Linked DNA regions of Thiorhodovibrio winogradskyi. The protein of the gene in region 2 interacts with the protein of the main gene of each other region in a pairwise test. Links are inferred from orthologs where the notes say so. Each region holds a gene or a part of one and is shown on either strand. Other genes may lie near its edges.

Region 1 (6,981 bases), 2.2 Mb from region 2 along the record:
CATGGCGAAGTTGCCGAGTGGATTGTCCGGCCCGGCTGGCACGACTGCCGGTAAGCTCTTGCCCTCCGAGGCATATTTGGCGCGGATCGAGGCCGGCGGCGTCCAGGTTGGATTTTTGGTTTTTTGAATAATGCTGTAGCGACCGACCGGCGTTTCCCACCCCTCACGGCCGATTCCCACTGAAAACGTCTCGATTTCCCGCGGGGAACGATAGTAGTACAGTCGCCGCTCGGCGATGTTGAGCACCAAACCTTGGCGCGGCCCATCGGGCAGCACCTTGCGCGCGGGGATCAACACATCCGCCCCATCCTTCGGAACCCACATGTCCACATCTGGGTTAGCGGCCTCCATCTCATCGAAACCCAACCCATAATGACGCCCGATATCGAGCAGTGTCTGGCGCGAATCCGCCTTCACATAAAAAGGCGTACCGATCACATCGTCATCCGAACTAGCCAGCCGGTAGACTTCCGAGCCTTGTCCAGTCCCTGATGTCAGGTAGCCAAGCACCAGCACCATGGCTGCGAGCCCATGCCGCGCGCGCAACCCAGGCTTGATTTGCGCCACTGGTCGCCACGATGATTCGCTCCAGAGGATCTGATCCCCATTGGTGAAATGTCCATGACTGTTGCAACCAATCATTCCCGCATCCTCCAGCGCGTTCGCAATATCGGTGTCGCCGCCCATGTCGATGCGGGCAAAACCACCCTGACTGAGCGCATTTTGTTCTATACCGGCGCTTTGCACAAAATTGGTGAAGTGCATCAAGGCGCTGCCCACATGGATTGGATGGCCGAGGAGCAAGAGCATGGCATCACCATCACCGCCGCGGTGACACGCGCACATTGGCAAGAGCACCTGCTGCAAATCATCGACACCCCGGGCCATGTCGACTTCACCATCGAGGTAGAGCGTGCCATGCGCGTTCTTGATGGTCTGATACTGGTCCTGGATGGCGTGCGTGCGGTCGAGCCCCAAACCGAGACGGTATGGCGTCAGCGCTGCCATTTCCAACTGCCGACGCTGTTTTTTGTCAACAAGATGGATCGCCCGGGCGCCGATTTCATCCAAGCCATGGCCGATATTGCCACACGGCTTGGTGTCCAACCGGTGGCGCTGACGGTACCACTGCCCGAGCGCGCGGCGGTGATTGATCTGATCCATCAAGAGCTCATCGAGTTCCGTGGCGAACAGGGAGAGCAGCCCAAGCGCTCTCCCTGCCCCGATGCGCTCTGGCAAGGGGTGGCCGATCTGCGCGAGTCCCTGTTGCTGGCCGCCGCCGAAGTCGATGAATCCCTGGCCGAGCCGGCTTTGACCGGCGCGCCGATCGCGCCTGAGGCGCTTCTCGGTGCTCTGCGCCAGGGGACGCTCGAGGGTCGGCTGTTTCCCTGCTTTGGCGGCAGCGCGCTGCGTAATCTTGGGGTGCAGCCATTGCTGGACGCGGTGGTCGCCTTGCTGCCAGCACCGAGTGATCGCCCGGCCATGACCGCGCGGCACCTCCCGGCAACACCAGAGAGTCCCGAGCCCGCGGCCGAGTCCATTGTCATCGGTGATGACGGCCCCCTGGCCGCGCTGGTGTTCAAGGTGCAACTTTGGGACGGGCGCCGACATTGCTTCACGCGCATTTATCGCAATCGTATCCGTCCTGGCGATATTGTCGCCTTTGTCGGCGCCGATGGCCAGGTCGTCAAGGAGCATATAGCGCGGATTTTCGACATCGACGCCGGCAAAAAGATCAAACTCGATGAAGCCGGCCCTGGCCAGATCGTCCTGCTGGCTGGTCTTCGCCGTGCCGCGACTGGCGATACTCTGTGCCATCCCGAGCATGTTGTGAGCCTTGAGCGCATCGACACCCGTGCCCCGGTGCTGAGTCTGGCCATCGAGCCGAGCACCAGCGCCGATGAAGACAAGCTACTCGAAGCCCTGGACAAGCTAGTTCAGGAAGACCCGACGCTGCGGGTGGAGGAAGACCCGGATACCGGCCAGCGGCTGCTGCGCGGCATGGGCGAGTTGCACCTGCAGATTGTGCTGGAGCGCCTGGAGCGCGAGTTTCACCTGCGGGTACGCCGCGGGCGACCGGCAGTCGCGTTGCGCGAGAGCATCAGTAGCGCTGTAACAGTCGCCGAGTTGTATCAGCATCCCGCCTCACCCGATGGTAAGCACCCGGAAGCTCGCGCCGGTGTTGAACTGCACCTGACACCGGGCGAGCGCGGTTCGGGTGTGCGTATCAGCGGTGAGCCGTGGATACTGCCCGAAGGTGCCGAGTTGAACGATGCCCAGCGCCAGGCCCTGCACGAGGGTCTGCAACTCATCCTGAACAGCGGCCCGCTGCAGGGCGCGCCGGTCGAGGATGTGGTGGTCGAGCTGCGCCAAGTGGAGCTCTTTGGCTCGGCCAGCCCGCCCGAGGCGCTGAGCGCGGCAGCGGCCAAGGCACTGCGCAAGGGACTGAGCCAGGCCGGACCCGTGATTCTGCACCCGCTGATGCGCGTCGATCTGGCGGTGCCGGAGGTGTATCTCGGCCAGGTTCTCGGTGACCTACAAGCCCGACACGCGAGCATCCGCGCGACCTCGCTCCATGAGGGCGGCGGCGAAGGCGAGGCCCGCGTGCAGTGCGAAGTGGCACTTGAATCCCTGCTCGGCTATGCCACCGAACTGCGCAGCCTGACCCAGGGTCGTGGCCAGTTCAGCATGAGGTTCGAGCGTTTCGACGTTACTGCATAGGGTTCGCATCCAACACCAGCGCTCCTTTGCCCGCTGTTCCAAATTTCCCCTTGGTTTCCTCCAGGGTTCCAGAGACCCCTGTTCCCACGCCTGCGCGAACAGAAAAAAATCGCTCTTTTCCGACGCGCCCCCTTGACAGCCCGTGCGTCGGGACTATTATTAGCACTCGCTACTGATGAGTGCTAACAACCCGGTCGGCAGGCCCGGCTGGGCGGCGCTCGACCACTCACACACCTTGAGGGGACTCAAACAATGAATATTCGTCCTTTGCACGACCGCGTCGTTATCCGTCGCATGGAAGAAGAGCGTACCACCGCTGGTGGCATCGTCATCCCAGACAGCGCGGCTGAAAAACCCATCCGTGGCGAAGTCATGGCTGTCGGCAATGGCAAGATCATGGACAACGGCGACACCCGCGCGCTTGATGTCAAGGTTGGCGACAAGGTGCTCTTCGGCAAGTACTCGGGAACCGAGGTCAAGGTCGATGGTGAAGATCTTCTCGTGATGCGCGAGGAAGACATCATGGGTGTGATCGAGGGCTAAGCCATCGAACCCACCAACCCACACGCTTTTTCTCTCGCGTCACCCTGTCGCGGGACAAGTTTAGATCACGGGAGCATACTCCAATGAGTGCAAAAGAAGTTAAGTTTGGTACTGAAGCGCGCGCGCGCATGATGGATGGCGTCAACATCCTGGCTAACGCTGTCAAGGTCACCCTGGGCCCCAAGGGCCGCAATGTGGTGCTGGAGAAGTCCTTCGGTTCGCCCACCGTCACCAAGGACGGCGTCTCGGTCGCCAAGGAAATCGAGCTGAAAGACAAGTTCGAGAACATGGGCGCGCAGATGGTCAAGGAAGTCGCCTCCCAGACCTCCGATGTGGCCGGTGACGGCACCACCACCGCGACCGTGCTGGCCCAGGCCATGGTGCGCGAGGGTCTGAAGGCCGTCGCCGCTGGCATGAACCCCATGGATCTGAAGCGCGGCATGGATAAGGCTGTTGAGAGCGCCGTCGGGCAACTGCGCGATCTGTCGCGTCCCTGTTCCGACAATAAGGAAATTGCTCAGGTCGGCACCATTTCCGCCAACTCCGATGACAGCATCGGCGAGATCATCGCCGAGGCCATGGAGAAGGTCGGCAAGGAAGGCGTCATCACCGTTGAAGAGGGTAAGTCCCTGCACAACGAACTCGACGTGGTCGAGGGCATGCAGTTCGACCGCGGCTATCTGTCGCCTTACTTCATTAACAACCAGCAGAGCCAAACCGCCGAGCTGGAAGACCCCTTCATCCTGCTGCACGACAAGAAGATCTCCAACATCCGCGATCTGCTGCCGGTGCTCGAAGGTGTCGCCAAGGCTGGCAAGCCGCTGATGATCGTTGCCGAGGACATTGAGGGCGAGGCCCTGGCCACCCTGGTGGTCAACTCTATCCGTGGCATCATCAAGGTGTGCGCCGTCAAGGCCCCCGGTTTTGGTGATCGTCGCAAGGCCATGCTGCAGGATATCGCCATCCTGACCGGCGCGACCGTCATCTCCGAGGAAGTCGGTCTGTCGCTCGAGAAGGCCACGCTGAACGAACTCGGCCAGGCCAAGAAGATCCAGGTCAGCAAGGAAGAGACCACCATCATCGACGGTGCTGGCTCCGAGGTGGACATCAAGGGTCGTTGCGAGCAGATTCGCGCCCAGGTCGAGGAGACCACCTCCGACTACGACCGCGAGAAGCTCCAAGAGCGTCTGGCCAAGCTGGCCGGCGGCGTGGCCGTGATCAAGGTCGGTGCCGCGACCGAAGTCGAGATGAAAGAGAAGAAAGCCCGCGTCGAGGATGCGCTGCATGCCACCCGCGCGGCCGTCGAGGAAGGTATCGTCCCCGGCGGTGGTGTGGCGCTGGTACGTGCTCTCGGCGGTGTGCGCGGTCTTACCGGCAACAACCACGATCAGGACGTTGGTATCAGCATCGCTCTGCGCGCGATGGAAGAGCCACTGCGCCAAATCGTGCATAACGCCGGCGCCGAGGCCTCTGTGGTGCTGCAAAAGGTCGCCGAGGGCGAGGGTAACTACGGCTACAACGCCGCCAGCGGCGAGTACGGCGACGTGGTCAGCATGGGTATCCTGGACCCGACCAAGGTCACCCGCACCGCGCTGCAGAATGCCTGCTCCATCGCCGGGCTGATGATCACCACCGAGGCCATGGTGGCCGAGGAACCCAAGGATGAGGCACCAGCCGGTGGCGGCATGGGTGGCGGCATGGGTGGCATGGGCGACATGGGTATGATGTAAGCCCTGGCGACCTGCTCGCCGCGCGGTAGGTGACGCCAGCGACAGCTGTCGTGCTCCGCACCCAAAGGCCCCCAGCGATCATGCATCGCTGGGGGCATTTTTTTATTGGAGTTCGCGACTCCGGCGATGTCATGGCAAACTGTCGCCCATGCGCCCAACAGCTCAATTTTTTACCTATATGTTCAGCTGCCTGCTGCTGGCGGCAGTGCTCGCGGTGCCCTTGCTGCATGGCGGTCTGATTGATGAAGATCCGCAACGAGTCCTGGGGCGCCTGGCCCAGGTGCTGATGTTGCTTGGGCTCTGGCCTTTCCTGCGCTGGCTTAAGCTGGCGGACCGCGCTGCCCTGGGGTTTGACCGGCCAAGGTACCAGTTGCGCCTTGCGCTTATCCAAGGCTGGCTGCTGGGTACTCTGATGATGGCCATGATCGTCGCCCTGTTGCTTTACAGCGGCGCACGGGTCTTTGCAAGTTGGGAGCCTGGCTGGTTGTTTGATCTCACTAAAACCGCCCTGCGAGGCCTGATCGCCGGTCTCCTAATCGCCCTCCTCGAAGAAACCTTCTTTCGCGGCGCGCTCTTCACCGCCATCCGTCGCCAGGGGTCGTTGCTGCAAGCCGCCGGCTGGTCGGCCGCTCTCTATGCAATGGTGCATTTCATGAAGCCGCGCGAACTCCCCGACGGCATGGCCGCGGATTTGGCTGGTAGCGCCTGGATGGTGGGGAGTGTCTTTATTGGTCTGGCCGATTGGCGCCATTTGGATTCTCTGGTCGCACTCTGGCTGGCTGGAGTGTTACTGGCGCTGCTGCGCGCGCGCAGCGGCGGCATTGCGCTTGGCATTGGTCTGCATGCCGGCTGGGTCTTTGTGATCCAGACCAGCCGACGCCTGACCGACGGCGTCGATGGCGCCAACTGGGCCTGGCTGGCGGGAGCCTATGATGGCGTGATTGGCTGGTTGGCCGCTGCCGTGCTTCTGTTGCTCATCGGGCTGGAAAGGCTCACTGCCAAGCGCCCCCGGGAGCCGAAACCACAGATCTAATGCGCTGGTCTGACAAGAGGATGCGCGGCGCCACCGCAAAGGATGCAGCCCTTGTTTCAGGTCAGAGCTACTCGTTGTGTTGATGCACTCTGTAACCTTCACGATCACACAAGGCATCTCGTTCGGCTTCTTTCAAATCCTCGCGCATCATTTCCGCCACCAGTTTCTCGAAGCTGATTTCAGGCTCCCAGCCGAGCTTTTCCTTGGCCTTGGTTGGATCTCCCAGCAGGGTCTCAACCTCGGTCGGGCGGAAGTAGCGTGGGTCGACCTCGACCAGGCAGGCGCCGGTTTTTTGGTCGTAGCCCTTTTCCTCGACGCCAGTGCCCTCCCAGCGGATGTCGATGCCGATCTCGCGCGCGGCAATGGCGACGAACTCGCGCACCGAGTATTGCTTGCCGGTGGCGATGACAAAATCCTCGGGCTGGTCCTGTTGCAGCATCATCCACTGCATACGCACATAGTCCTTGGCATGACCCCAGTCGCGCTTGGCGTCCATGTTGCCCAGGTAAATGCGCTCTTGCAGCCCAAGCTTGATGCGCGCCAGACCCCGGGTGATCTTGCGGGTAACAAAGGTCTCGCCGCGAATCGGGCTTTCATGATTAAACAGAATGCCATTGCAGGCGTAGATGCCATAGGCCTCGCGATAATTCACCGTGATCCAATAGGCATAGAGCTTGGCCACGGCGTAGGGTGAGCGCGGGTAAAAGGGCGTGGTCTCGCGCTGCGGGATCTCCCGCACCTTGCCGAACAGCTCAGAGGTCGAGGCCTGGTAGAAACGGGTTTTTTTCTCAAGGCCCAGAATGCGAATTGCCTCCAGCAGCCGCAAGGGCCCAAGCCCATCGGAATCCGCCGTATATTCCGGCTCTTCAAAGGACACGGCAACATGACTTTGCGCGGCCAGGTTGTAAATCTCATCCGGCCGCACCTGCTGAATGATGCGAATCAGGCTGGAAC
Region 2 (7,379 bases):
ATCGAACCGGAAGCGCGCGAACTCTACAACTGGCTGATCAGCCCGATCGAGTCAAGATTGCGCGAGGATGGCATCGACACCCTCATCTTTGTCCCCGATGGCGCGCTGCGAAGCGTGCCCGCCGCCGTGCTGCTCGGACCGAGCGGTTATCTGGTCAATGAGTATGCCGTGGCAACCACCCTCGGCCTGCAACTCTTGCAGCCGAAATCTCTGGGGCAGGTTCGGCCGAAAACGCTCATCACTGGCGTTAGCCGGCCCGGCCCGGTGATTGACGAATTGCCCGACTGGTGGGTCAGCGCCCTGGTGCGGCAGCATCGCCGCAGCCTCGGCCGGGGAGCCGGGGCCGAACTGCGCGGCACATCGGTGCCCGTACAGGGGCGCGGTAGCGATGGCAAGGGCGCCAACATCCTGCGCGCGGCGCGCGAAGAGACCATCGAAGCCCTCTCGCTGCCGGGCGTCGCGGCCGAAATCGAAGCCATCTCCAAACGCATCCCCTCCGAGGTCTTGCACAATCAGGACTTCTTGCTGGAGCGTTTTGTCAACGAGCTTGCGCAGCATCCCTATCGCATCGTGCATATTGCCTCCCATGGTCTTTTTCAGGGACCACCCGAACAGAACTTCATTGTGACTTTTGACCGTAAACTCGACATGCGACGCCTGGCGGCCGCCCTGAAGCCCAAGGAGCTTGATCGCACCCCGATCGAACTCTTGGTGCTGAGCGCTTGCCAGACCGCCGAGGGGGATGATCGCACTCCCTTGGGATTGAGTGGCATTGCTCTGCAGTCAGGCGCGCGCAGCGCCCTTGGCTCTCTATGGCCGGTCAGTGATGCCGCTACCCAGCAACTCATGGAACATTTCTATGCCCACCTCACCCAGGGTGATCTGAGCAAAGCGCGAGCCTTGCAGCGCGCCCAACAAATCATGATAAACAGTGGCGTTCATGACAATCCCAGTGACTGGGGTGCGTTTATCCTGGTCGGCAACTGGCTTTAAGAGAAGCTCGTCCGGTCTCGGCCAACCGACTGCTGAAGCCTTGGGTTCAAACTGGGGCCTCCAAACCACATCGACGCCGCTCGCTTGCTAAGCAGAGCTCCTGATTCCATAGGACGAGCGCGGCTTATTTGCCAATCCGCCACGCCTGGGTTAATTTGCGCGTATTTTGCTTCTCGTCACTGGATCGACATCCGTCGCGCACCCCTCCCCTGACTCAGACATCCGCTGACCGCCATGCCCAACAAGCCCGATATCGACCCCCAGGAAACCCAGGAGTGGCTCGACGCCCTTGATGCCGTCTTGGAGAACGAGGGAATCGAGCGCGCGCACTACCTGCTCGAACGCCTGATCGACAAGGCACGCCGCTCGGGCGCGCATCTGCCGTTCAGCGCCAATACCGCCTATGTGAACACCATCCCGGTGACCCAGCAGGAGCGTTTCCCCGGGGATCGCGCCATTGAGCGGCGCATCCGCTCCTTCGTGCGCTGGAACGCCATGGCCATGGTGGTGCAGGCCAACCGGCTGTCAACGGAGCTCGGCGGGCATATCTCCTCCTTTGCCTCCAGCGCCACCCTCTACGATGTTGGCTTCAATCATTTCTTCCGCGCCGCGAGCATGGATCATGGCGGGGATCTGGTGTTCATCCAGGGCCACTCGGCGCCCGGCATCTATGCGCGCGCATTTCTGGAAGGACGCATCAGCGAGGAGCAACTGTACAATTTCCGCCAGGAAGTCGATGGCAACGGCCTGTCGTCCTATCCGCATCCCTGGCTGATGCCGGGCTTCTGGCAGTTCCCGACCGTTTCCATGGGCCTGGGCCCCATCATGGCCATCTATCAGGCGCGCTTCATGCGCTACCTGAGCGATCGTGGGGTGCTCAATACCGAGGGGCGCAAGGTCTGGGCCTTCCTCGGCGATGGCGAGATGGACGAGCCGGAATCCCTGGGTGCCATTTCGCTCGCGGCACGCGAGCGTCTGGACAATCTGGTCTTTGTGGTCAACTGCAATCTGCAACGGCTCGACGGGCCGGTGCGCGGCAATGGCAAAATCATCCAGGAGCTGGAAGCCGTGTTTCGCGGCGCCGGCTGGAATGTCATCAAGGTGCTCTGGGGCAGCTACTGGGATCCGCTCTTCACCCGCGACAAGCAGGGACTGCTGATCAAGCGCATGGAGGAATGCGTCGATGGCGACTACCAGGCCTACAAGGCCAAGGGCGGCGCCTATACCCGCGAGCACTTCTTTGGCAAATATCCGGAGCTGGCCGACCTAGTCGCCAACCTGACCGATGACGACATCTGGCGCCTGAATCGCGGCGGCCATGATCCAGTCAAGATCTTTACCGCCTACCGGGAGGCCATGCGCACCGAGGGCCAGCCGACCGTCATTCTGGCCAAGACCGTTAAGGGATATGGCATGGGCGTGGCTGGCGAGGGGATGAACATTACCCATTCGCAAAAGAAGATGGGCGAGACGCATCTCAAGGCCTTCCGTGATCGCTTCAATATTCCGATCTCGGACGACCAAATCGGCGCCGCGCCCTTCTACAAGCCACCACCCGACAGCCCCGAGATCCGCTATCTGCACGAGCGTCGCGAGGCTCTCGGCGGCCCGCTGCCGGCACGTCAGGATCAATCCGAGCGGCTGGAGGTGCCTGCACTGGAGAGCTTCTCCAGCCTGCTTGAAGGCAGCGGCGAACGCGAACTCTCGACCACCATGGCACTGGTGCGCATGCTCTCGAGCCTGGTGCGCGACAAGGCCATCGGCAAGTTCATCGTGCCCATCGTGCCGGACGAGGCGCGCACCTTCGGCATGGAGGGCATGTTCCGCCAGCTCGGCATTTACTCCCACGTCGGGCAACTCTACGAGCCAGTCGACTCCGACCAGGTGATGTACTACCGCGAGGAGAAAAACGGCCAGATCCTGCAAGAAGGCATCAACGAGGCCGGGGCCATGTCCTCCTGGATCGCCGCCGCCACCGCCTATGCCAACCATGGCCAGGCGATGATTCCTTTCTATATTTATTACTCCATGTTCGGCTTCCAGCGCGTGGGGGATCTGATCTGGGCCTCGGGCGACATGCAGGCGCGCGGCTTTCTGGTCGGCGGCACGGCGGGACGGACGACCCTGGCCGGAGAGGGCCTGCAGCATCAGGATGGTCACAGCCATCTGGCCGCCGCGACCATTCCCAACTGCGTCAGCTACGATCCGGCCTACGCTTATGAGCTGGCGATCATCGTGCAAGATGGCTTGCGCCGGATGTATCAGGACAAGGAAAACGTCTTCTATTACATCACGGTGATGAATGAGAACTACCCGCAACCAGCGCTGCCCAAGGGTGCCGAGGATGGCATCAAGCGCGGCCTTTATCCGGTGCGGGAGACGTCTCCGGCACCCGATACCGCACAAGTCCAATTGCTTGGCTCAGGCACCATACTGCGCGAGGTGCTAGCCGCGGGCGACTTGCTGGAGCGGGATTTCGGCATCCAGGCCCAGGTGTGGAGCGCCACCAGCTTCAATGAACTGCGCCGCGATGGCCTGGACTGCGAGCGCTGGAACCGCCTGCACCCAGAGGAGACCCCGCGCCAGAGCTTTGTTGAACAGCAGCTTGGCGCCACCACCGGCCCCATTGTCGCCGCCACCGACTACATGCGCGCCTATGCCGACCAGATCCGGCCGTATTTGACTCGGCGTTATCTGACCCTGGGCACCGATGGCTTCGGGCGCAGCGACATGCGCGCGCAGTTGCGCAAGTTCTTCGAGGTTAACCGCTGGTACATCGCCGTCGCGGCGCTCAGCGCGCTGGCCGCCGAGGGGACCATCGACAAAGCGCGGGTCAGCGAGGCGATCACCAAGTATCGCATTGACCCCGACAAGCCGAATCCGGTCACTCAGTGACCAATGCCCCGATCCGCCCGTGACGGCGAATCAAGTCGCCGTTCAGCGGCCAGCCAAAGATATAACCCAGAATTGACAGCCAGGAGACACCCGCCTTGGCCACGCTAGAAGACGTTCTGCTTCCCGATATCGGCGATTTCAGCGATGTCGAAATCATCGAGATCCTGGTCGCGCCGGGTGATCGCATCGCGCCCGAGCAGTCGCTGCTGACGCTCGAGAGCGACAAGGCCAGTATTGAAATCCCCTCCCCCCTGGGCGGCGAGGTGAAAGAGGTGCTGGTTTCCGTCGGTGAGCGGATCAGCCAGGGCAGCCTGCTGATGCGCGTTGCCACGGGTAGCCCTGCTGCAAACACAGGTAGCGGCATTGAAAACAGCTCGGACGACCGCCAGGACAAATCCGCCGCCAAAACGGACACCGCCCCCCCACCATCATCCCCGGCACCGGTCGCCTCCGAGGCATCCACACCCAAAACAACTTCGCACCCGATACCTGACCAAACCGAGGAAATCGACATCCGCCTGCCAGATATCGGGGACTTCTCCGATGTCCCTGTGGTGGATGTCCTGGTCAGCGTGGGCGACCAGATCGCCGTCGAGCAATCCATCCTGACGCTCGAGAGCGACAAGGCGACCATGGAAATCCCCTCGCCTCGCGCGGGCGTGGTCACCTCGGTGGCGGTTAAGGTGGGTGACAGGCTGAACCAGGGCGATCTGCTGTTCAAAGTACAGGCCAGTCTCACCAACGTCAAAGACAAGCCAGGCGACGATGAAGAAAGCGCGCCAGCCCCAGCCGCCACACCCAAGCCCGAATCCGAACCAGCATCTTCCACCCAGCTACCCTCCACTCAGCCGCCCGCCAGTCAGGCCCGGACACGTGCCCCGGGCGAGGCCGAACGGCGCAAGGCCCCCATCCTACCGCGCCCGGAAGACATGGCCGCCATCGCCCATGGTCGCACCCCCCACGCCAGCCCGGCGGTGCGTCGCTTCGCGCGCGAACTGGGTGTCGACCTGCATCGGGTCAAAGGCAGCGGGCGCAAGCAGCGCATCCTCAAAGACGATGTCCAGCAGTTCGTCAAGCAAAGCCTGGCCGGCGGCGCGCCTGCCTCCGCGCCTGGCGCGCCCTTCCAGCTACCCAGCGCCCCGGCGGTCGACTTCAGCAAATTCGGTCCGGTCACCAGCGAGCCGCTGCCACGCATCAAGAAAATCAGCGGCACCCATCTGCACCGCTGCTGGCTCAGCGTGCCCCATGTCACCCAATTCGACGAGGCCGACATCACTGAGCTGGAAGCCTTCCGCAAGGAACAAAAAGCCGCCGCCGAGCAGGCCGGCGTCCGGCTGACCTTCATGCCCTTCCTGCTGAAGGCCGTCGCCGCCGCGCTCAACCAGATGCCCATCATCAAGGCATCCCTCGCCCCGGATGGCGAGCAACTCATTCACAAGCACTATTGTCACATCGGTGTGGCGGTCGATACCAACAATGGCCTGGTCGTGCCTGTGGTGCGGGATGTTGATCAAAAAGGCCTGTTCGCCCTGGCCGAAGAACTCATGACGCTCAGCCAAAAAGCCCGCGACGGCAAGCTACTCGCCGCCGACATGCAGGGCGGCGTCTTTAGCATCTCCAGCCTCGGCGGCATCGGCGGCACCGCCTTCACGCCCATCGTCAATGCACCCGAAGTCGCCATCCTTGGCGTCTCCCGCACCGAGATGAAGCCGGTCTGGGATGGCCAAGCCTTCCAGCCCCGGCTGATGCTGCCGCTGTCGCTGTCTTACGATCATCGCGTCGTCGATGGCGCCGACGGCGTGCGCTTCACCAGCCTGCTGCGGCAGTTGCTCTCGGATATTCGGCGATTGTTGCTGTGACTCAATGCGATAAAGATGGATGGAGAACGACATGACCGAGAATCTGGTGCTTGAACATCTGCGCCTAATCCGGGCCGATCTTGCCGAACTCAAAAAAGAAACGGCATCGAATAGCTTGCAAATCTCCGCCATGGGCCAACAGTTTGCCGGACTCACGAGCGCGGTCTATGGAACCAAAAGCGACATGGAAGACATTAAGCAGCGACTTGCTCGTATTGAACGGCGTCTGGAATTGGCTGAACCCGAAACCTTGTGAGCCACTATCCCGATGCCCCAGATGTTGCCATTCCCGGCGTCTCCCGCACCGCGATGAAGCCAGTCTGGGATGGCCTGGCTTTCCAGCCCAGACTGCCGCTGTCGCTGTCCTATGATCACCGGGTGGTCGACGGCGCCGATGGCGTGCGCTTCACCAGCTTGCCACGTCATTTGCTCGCGGATATTCGGCGGTTATTGCTTTGACAGGGTTGCGGTTCGGACGAAGCATGCGCTCGATACAAGACGTTTTTTAAAGGCCACTGAACCTTGGCCAAGCTCACACTCCCAAAACTGGAACGGCATCTGTTCGCGGCCGCCGACATCCTGCGCGGCAAGATGGATGCCTCGGAGTTCAAGGAATACATCTTTGGCCTGCTGTTCCTCAAGCGCTGTTCCGATACCTTCGAGCAACAGCGTGAACGCATTCTGCGCGAGCAGCGGGCGCTGGGGCGCACCGAGGAGCAGGCCCGGCAGCGCGCGGATCACCCGTCGTTTTACACCGCGTCCTTTTTCGTGCCGCCCGAGGCGCGCTGGGGCCATTTGCTCAACGAGGTGCATGGCGGCGTTGCCAATGCCCTGAATATCGCCCTCTCGGCGCTGGAGGCGAGTTCGCCGACTCAGCCGGCAAAAAGGCCGGTGAGTTCTACACGCCCCCCGGTGTCGTGCAGCTCATGGTGCGGATTCTCGACCCCCAGGGCGGCAGCTCGCTCTATGATCCGACCTGTGGCAGCGGCGGCATGCTCATTCAGGGCAACGAGCACGCCATCGCGCACAATGGGCCGCCGCTCAGCCTCCATGGTCAGGAAGACAGCGGCGCGGTCTGGGCCATCTGCCGCATGAATCTGCTGTTGAATGGCATCCCCAGCGCCGACATCCGCAATGGCGACACCCTGATGGAGCCTAAGCACATCGAGGACGGTCGCCTGATGCGCTTCGACGGCGTCATCGCCAATCCGCCCTTCAGCCAGAATTACAGCCGGCGCGGGATGCAGTTCAGTGACCGCTTTCGCTTCGGCTGGTGTCCGACCACCGGCAAAAAGGCTGATCTGATGTTCGCCCAGCACATGCTCGCGACCCTGAAGCAGACTGGCAAAATGGCCGTGGTGATGCCCCATGGCGTGCTCTTTCGCGGCGGTGAGGAACGCAAGATCCGCCTCGGACTACTGCAGGATGATTGCATCGAGGCGGTCATCGGCTTGCCGGACAACCTGTTTTATGGCACCGGCATTCCCGCCTGCGTGCTGGTGATGCGCCAAGCGGGCGGCAAGCCAGAGCCGCGTCGGGGCCAGGTGTTGTTCATCAATGCCGATCGTGAATTCCGCGAGGGTCGGGCGCAGAAATTCATCGATCCCGAGCATATCGAGAAGATCGTCAGTG
Region 3 (6,893 bases), 650 kb from region 2 along the record:
ATAAGCCTGCTCGATATCGGTTTCTTCATGCCTGAACCCGAAATTTTGATCATCTTGGTTCATTCATCGCCTCGAAAGCGGGCGCCCCAAGAAACACGCGGGGCAGATGCAGTGAAGACAGCGCATAGTGCTCGCTGGGCAGCCCTTTAGCCTTTGCCATCCTCCGTGTTAACATCCGGATGGTCATTCAGCGTTTGCGTCAGATCAACGTGACTGATAATTAAGCCCCCCGCTGGATGACGAATCGGCGAGACATGCATCATGAACGCATGGTCGCGATTGTCCAGACAGCATTTGTATCCCATCGAGAATCCATTCTTTTCTCCTGAAAGAACCGATTCTATCCCCAATCTTGACTCACGCACGAACTGCTCGTCCCTGATGTCGTCATCGACCTCGCAAGCATCGAGATAATTCAGGCCGACCCCAAAGCGCTCCAGATCCTGATCACCCGCATCGCGCGCGAATTTCCGCCAGGCATCATTGACCATGGTGATCTTACCCAGTGAATCCAGCACCGCGACACTCTCGGGTAGAGAGTCCAACACAGCTTGCAGACGCTTAATGTCATGCAGAGTGGTGACATCGATAAAGGTCGCCACGGCACCGCGCGGATCACCCCGACGCACCGCGTAGGGCAGCACCCGGACGAGATAAATCCGCCCATTGCCGGCGGTGATCTCGCGTTGCAGCATCTCACCGTTGATGATGGTCTTGCGCAGCTCCTCAATGAATGTCGGATAATTGAGAAGATTGCTGAAATCGTCGATATGGCGACCAAGATCGCCGTCGCGAATTTTAAACAGCCCGGTTGCCTCGGGCGTGAAACGTGTCAAGCGCAGATCGGAGTCGACAAAAACAGTCGCGATGGCCGCCGCCTTGGCCATACCGTCAAGATCGGCATTAAGCCGATTAAGAATTTCAATCTTCTCCTGGTTTTCCGCGTTAACGGTATAGAGTTCCTCATTGACCGATTGCAACTCCTCGTTGGAGCTTTGCAGCTCCTCATTCGAGGCCATGAGTTCCTCGTTGGTGGCCTGAAGTTCCTCGTTCGCGGTTTCCAGTTCCTCAATGGTGGCTTGGAGACTCTCGCGCGTGGCGGCCAACTCACGTTCGAGATTCTCTACCCGATCAGCGGTCTCGCGATCCAGGTTCATGGTCTCCATGCCACCAGCGGCAGCCGTGTTGGACACCTCTTGTAACTGCGGCTCGAACGACAGCAAGAGATAGGGCTCGCGCTGTTCGATCTCGACCTGACGCACAACCAGCCTTAAACGCTCGACCTCCCCATCGGACAGCTTCAAGTTCACGGTATCGGAACGCAAGGGCTCGCCAGCTCGAGAAACCTTATGTAGCAGGGCCTGGGCCACGGGCGCGATCTGTGGTGGCAAGAGCTTAGGCAAGTCCAGGGACACGGCCCCTTCGCTAAAGCGCAAATAACGTCCCACATCACCAAACACGTGTAGCAATTCGTTGTTGGCGTTCAGCAGCAAGGTATTGGGTGCGTAGCTACGCAACAGCAGGGTTTGTCCGGCGTCGATGGCGACGGCATCCGTCATGCCGCGACCCGGCTTGGCCACCGGCCGCGGCTTGCCGGCCATGGAGGAGAAGCGCCCCATGGACGCGGAGCTTGAGTCGAGCGGCAGGGACACATGCCGCAAAATACGGTAAATCTTGTGCTTGGAACTCACCGAGGTGAAATCCGACTGCAACCCGGCCAGGGTCTCGCTCGAACCCAGGAACAAAAAGCCCCCAGGCGCCAGGGCATATTGCAACCGCCGCAGGGCTCGCTCCTGTGCCTCGCTGCGGAAATAAATCAGCAGATTGCGGCAGGTGACCAGATCCATGCGGGTAAAGGGTGGGTCTTCGAGCAGATTGTGGCGCGCAAACACAATGCTCTGGCGGATTTCATTCTTCACCACGAAATGATTGCCGCGCTTGTAGAACCAGCGCTCTAGGCGCTCGGGCGAGACCTCGGCGGTGATCGCCTCGGAGAAAACCCCAGCACTGCCGACATCCACATTGTGCTGCTCGACATCGGTCGCGAACAGTTTAAAGTTTGGCCAGCGCTTATGGCGCTCGAACGCCTCGGCAAACAAAATGGCGATGGAGTAAGCCTCCTCGCCGGTGGAAGCACCAGGCACCCAGGCACGGATGGCCTGTGCTTCACCCCGCTCCCGCACGATGGTCTGGATGGCATTCTGTGCCAAAGTCTCGAAGGATTCCGGGTCGCGGAAAAAGTTGGTGACCGGTATCAACAACTCGCGACGCAAGGCGTTGAGTTCAGTGCGGTCGCCATCGAGCAGACGGGCGTAGTTTTCCAGGTCCGGCACATGGCGCACTTGCATGCGTCGCTCAATGCGGCGCATGACGGTGGCGGGTTTGTATTCACGAAAATTGATCCCGCCCTGGTGGTAGAGCAGGTGCATGGTCTCCTCGAGCGCGTTGTCCTTGTCGTAGCCGACCACCGGCCGAGTGCCACGGATATTGATACGCGAAACCTGGCTGATATGATCAAGAACGCGCGGGCCGAGCTCCTCCGGCGGCAGGATGGCGTCGACCAGGCCGGTGGCGATGGCACTGCGGGGCATGCCGTCGAACTTGGCCGTTTCAGGCTCCTGTGCCAGCAAAAAACCGCCCGCGTCATTAATGGCCACGGAACCCCGGGTGCCATCCGAGCCGGTGCCGGAGAGCACAACGGCAATGGCATATTTCCCGTGTTCCCGCGCCAAGGCGGTGAAGAAGAGATCGATCGGCAGGGTCAGGCCACGGGGGTTCTTGGGACTCAGGCGCAGTTCATTGTTGGTGATGCTCATCATGCTGGCGGGTGGAATCAGAAAAACCTTATCGGCCTCGATCTTCATCCCATCCTCAACCGTCACCACCGGCATCAATGTGTGCCGTGCGAGCAGATTCGCCATCATGCTCTTGTGATCGGGTGATAAATGCTGAATCACCACATAGGCAGCACCGGAGCGCTCCGGCAGTGCCTGAAAAAACCGCTCCAGCGCATCGAGCCCGCCAGCCGAGGCACCAACAGCAACGATATAGCGCCCCTTGACGCCATCCGGCACCATTGGTGCCGGCGGCAGATCCTGCTGATTTGGTTGACCTGGCGGATTTTGGGGATTTGGGAGACCCTGTTGATCAGTCATGGCTTGATCTGTGGCAGGCTCTTGATGAGTCGACATAGCTTTGCTGAACCTATACGCCTTGGCGCTGTGACGCACCCGTTCTAACAGTCGAAGTGCGGCGGCACCCCAGAGAATGAAGCTGCTGTTTTACCTTAGCCCTCATGGGGCATGACCACTCAGGACAATGAAGTGGCTATTTCACGGTAAGAACTCGCGTGCGGACCAGCGATGAGCTTAAGGATGTTGACCGCTGCCGCCAAGAAATCGCAAGACTGACGACCTGATCCCTGGCCGTTGATCAGCGAATCGGCCAAACATCATACTTCAGCTGACAACCGCTTGCTATCGGAATGAAGCTCGCGAACCGGCGCCATCGATTCGCCCCACCCGCAGGAATTACAAAATCCTCGTGGCGCTGGACAGGAACCCGGAATGGATCGGTATCGAGCACAATGGCCCACAGCGGCGCCACCAGCATATCCCATCGAGAATGCCGGCATCACGCATGCTCGCGACACTGACGCGCAGCAGATAGTCTCGGTTTCAGCCTGCGACTGCCGCACAGAAAAATTGAAGGCGATCCACATAACAGTCTACATAACTGACATCATCACCAGCGATCAAAACCAGATGAACAAGGCCAAACGCACTGAAATCTTCACCCGCCTGCGTGCGGCGAATCCAAAGCCCACCACGGAATTGATCTATCACTCTCCCTTTGAATTGCTGATCGCCGTGATCCTGTCCGCCCAGACCACGGACAAGAGCGTCAACAAAGCCACCGAAAAGCTCTTTACGCTGGCCAACACACCAAAAACCATGCTTGCACTTGGCGAAGCCGCCTTGAGCGAACACATCCGCACCATTGGTCTGTTCAATACCAAGGCCAAGAACATCATCAAAACCTGCGCCATCTTGACAGAAAGTCACCAGGGAGAAGTGCCACGCGAGCGCTCCGCACTCGAAGCACTGCCCGGCGTGGGACGAAAAACCGCCAACGTCATCCTCAATACCGCCTTCGGCGAGCCTACCATCGCCGTCGACACCCACATCTTTCGCGTCGCCAACCGCACCCGCATTGCCCAGGGCAAAACACCACTCGCGGTGGAACAGCAACTGCTGCGCCTGGTTCCTCGGGAATTCCTCAAAGATGCCCACCACTGGCTGATCCTGCACGGACGCTACACCTGCACCGCACGGCGCCCGCGTTGCACGCATTGTTTAATCGCGGACTTGTGTGAAAATCCGGGTCAAGAGCGCACCTAATGCCAGGCCAATATCCGATCCGGAAGGAAACACGCGAATTCTCATCGCGCCACCTCGTAGCACTCGCACACATAGACATCAAGTCCTGGCCGATCAAGAATAGTGATGTGCCCCCGGCTGTAGTGAATCAAGCTGGCTGTTGGTCCGTCTTTACGTCTTGGACCAGCAGCATAGGTAGGCACCGCTATGATGACAAGCGATCAGGACGCCGATATGGGTGATTGTGTGCTACAACGGGAAGATTAGTGATCTTCCATCTATTCAAGGAACACCACGGCTTGACACCCACCACCCTCGCCAATCGCATCAAGACTTGGGGTCTGGAACTCGGCTTTCAGCAAGTTGGCATCGCCGGCTGCGAGCTGAGCGGCCCCGAGACCTATTTGCGCGACTGGCTCGCACGGGGCTGGCATGGCGAGATGGACTACATGGCCCGTCATGGGCGTAAACGCAGCCGCCCGGGCGAACTGCTGCCGGGTACAATCAGAGTCATCTGCGCGCGCATGGACTACCTGCCAGAAGCGCTGGAGGACACCAAGGCCGCCTGTGACCATCCCATCCAGGCCTTTATTTCCCGTTACGCGCTCGGGCGCGATTACCACAAGCTGCTGCGCGCGCGACTCAAACAGCTCGCCCTGCGCATCGAGGCCGAGACTGGCCCCTTCCAGTGGCGCCCACTGGTCGACTCGGCGCCCGTGATGGAAAAGCCACTGGCACAAGCCGCGGGCCTGGGCTGGATTGGCAAGCACACCAACCTGATCCATCCGCGCGCCGGCTCCTGGTTTTTTCTGGGCGAGCTCTATGTCGATCTGCCGCTGCCCGTCAATCAACCCCTGCCCAGCCATTGCGGACGCTGCCAGGCCTGCATGGAGATCTGCCCCACCGGCGCCATCGTCAAGCCTTATGAATTGGATGCACGCCTGTGCATCTCCTATCTGACCATTGAGCTGGCCGGCGCCATTCCCGCGCCGCTGCGCCCATTGCTTGGCAACCGCATTTATGGCTGCGACGACTGCCAGCTCGTCTGCCCCTGGAACCGCTTCGCACGGCTGACGACGGAGGCCGACTTCCGTCCCCGCCAGGGTCTGGACACTGCCAGTCTGATCGTGCTCTTTGGCTGGGATGAAGCGGAATTTCTCAAGCGCACCGAGGGCAGCGCCATCCGCCGCATCGGCCATCAGCGCTGGCTGCGCAACATCGCCGTGGCACTGGGTAACGCCGCACCCTCCCCCGCCGTGCGCCAGGCGCTCCAAGCCCGCGGCGACCATCCAAGCGACCTGATCCGTGAGCATGTCCATTGGGCGCTGGCACAACAGCAGCAGCGGCGCGAGAATGAGGGCGCGCATGACAACATCCCCGCCGATCCATCACCCCAAAGGGAGCCCCGACCATGATCGATTTGCTCAGTCTCTCGCGCGCCGCGCGTCTGGCCGGCGTGAGCCGCGGCACCCTGCAAGCGCGCATCCGCCAGGGTGAAATCGAGACCTTCGAGGGTCAGGTGCGGGTGCAGGATCTCTTGCGCATCTACCCCAGCGTCAGCCTGGAACACAGCGGCATACTTGATCAGGTGCAGCAAATCCGGGACAACGCGGTGCCGCGCGACAATGATCAGGACCATCAATTACCCAGTCCCGAGGTGCTGCTCTCGCGCCTGCACGCGCTTAGCGATGCCCTCTCCGCGCAGGCCAATCGCGCCGATGGACTGCAGCGCTTGATTGCTGATTTGCGCACCCAATTGACCAAGGTCATCCCCGAGCGCGATACGCGCGAGCGTCTGCTCGGCTGGCTGGACGCGCAATGCGCCGCCCTGGCGGAAGCACCCGAGTCCGAGGCGCGCCGACGGCTGTTCGCGAAAGACAACCTCCTGCGCCTGATGTCGGCGAGCGTCAAGGTGATCCCGAGCGGGCATGAGTTCTTTGTCGAGGGCTCGGAGTCCATTCTCGGCGCGGCCGTGCGCGCGGGGCTGCGCATGAACTACGGTTGCGCCAACGGCAACTGCGGCTCTTGCAAGGCGCGGGTGGTATCAGGCGAGGTGTGGAAGCTGCGTGACCACGACTATGTGCTCGGCGCCCGCGAGCAACAGCTGGGTTACCTGCTCGCCTGCTGCCACACGGCAGTCACCGACCTGGTGCTGGAAGCCGCCGAGGCACATTCGAGCGCGGATTTACCCGAGCAGGAAATCCGCGCCCAAATCCGCAACCTCGAGCCCCAGAACCCCGATCTCATACTGCTGCAGGTGCAAGCGCCCCGCACCCAGACGCTGCGCTTCATGGCCGGGCAGTCCGCGCGGCTGCGTCTTGAGGACGGCACCGAAACCGAACTGCCCATCGCCAGTTGCCCATGCAACGGGCGTCATCTCTACTTCTACGTTCGCCGGGGTCGCGATGCCTTCAGCGATGCCGTCTTCAGTCGCCCACTCAGTCGGGTGCCCGTGCTGATCAAGGGACCCCATGGCGATTTCGTGCTGCGTGAGGCTGATTCATCTCCGGCGGT

Evidence for each region. The genes of interacting proteins can lie anywhere in the genome.
Region 1: the proteins of aceE (region 2) and groL interact in binary tests that used the Escherichia coli proteins (3 or more experiments, as listed by UniProt). The link is inferred for Thiorhodovibrio winogradskyi from one-to-one orthologs.
Region 3: the proteins of aceE (region 2) and nth interact in binary tests that used the Escherichia coli proteins (3 or more experiments, as listed by UniProt). The link is inferred for Thiorhodovibrio winogradskyi from one-to-one orthologs.

The regions. Positions count from the first base shown.
Region 1 is NZ_CP121472.1:5,423,519-5,430,499, reverse strand. What follows is about bases 2,819-5,670. They hold groL (chaperonin GroEL), read left to right. Parts: upstream 2,819-3,347; coding sequence 3,348-4,994; downstream 4,995-5,670. Other genes in these bases: Thiowin_RS24885 (CPBP family intramembrane glutamic endopeptidase), read left to right, coding at 5,143-5,670; groES (co-chaperone GroES), read left to right, coding at 2,974-3,264. In the rest of the region: Thiowin_RS24905 (L,D-transpeptidase family protein), read right to left, coding at 1-642; Thiowin_RS24900 (elongation factor G), read left to right, coding at 622-2,721; more of Thiowin_RS24885, read left to right, coding at 5,671-6,027; gmd (GDP-mannose 4,6-dehydratase), read right to left, coding at 6,095-6,981.
Region 2 is NZ_CP121472.1:3,223,275-3,230,653, forward strand. What follows is about bases 839-4,088. They hold aceE (pyruvate dehydrogenase (acetyl-transferring), homodimeric type), read left to right. Parts: upstream 839-1,227; coding sequence 1,228-3,888; downstream 3,889-4,088. Other genes in these bases: Thiowin_RS14560 (CHAT domain-containing protein), read left to right, coding at 839-993; aceF (dihydrolipoyllysine-residue acetyltransferase), read left to right, coding at 3,984-4,088. Outside these bases: more of Thiowin_RS14560, read left to right, coding at 1-838; more of aceF, read left to right, coding at 4,089-5,747; Thiowin_RS14575 (hypothetical protein), read left to right, coding at 5,779-6,003; Thiowin_RS14580 (2-oxo acid dehydrogenase subunit E2), read left to right, coding at 6,000-6,206; Thiowin_RS14590 (N-6 DNA methylase), read left to right, coding at 6,665-7,379. UniProt on the Escherichia coli protein: Component of the pyruvate dehydrogenase (PDH) complex, that catalyzes the overall conversion of pyruvate to acetyl-CoA and CO(2).
Region 3 is NZ_CP121472.1:3,866,701-3,873,593, forward strand. The notes cover bases 2,819-5,582. They hold nth (endonuclease III), read left to right. Parts: upstream 2,819-3,764; coding sequence 3,765-4,400; downstream 4,401-5,582. Other genes in these bases: Thiowin_RS17760 (chemotaxis protein CheB), read right to left, coding at 2,819-3,077; queG (tRNA epoxyqueuosine(34) reductase QueG), read left to right, coding at 4,679-5,582. In the rest of the region: Thiowin_RS17755 (EAL domain-containing protein), read right to left, coding at 1-63; more of Thiowin_RS17760, read right to left, coding at 147-2,818; more of queG, read left to right, coding at 5,583-5,794; Thiowin_RS17775 (2Fe-2S iron-sulfur cluster-binding protein), read left to right, coding at 5,791-6,893. UniProt on the Escherichia coli protein: DNA repair enzyme that has both DNA N-glycosylase activity and AP-lyase activity. The DNA N-glycosylase activity releases various damaged pyrimidines from DNA by cleaving the N-glycosidic bond, leaving an AP (apurinic/apyrimidinic) site.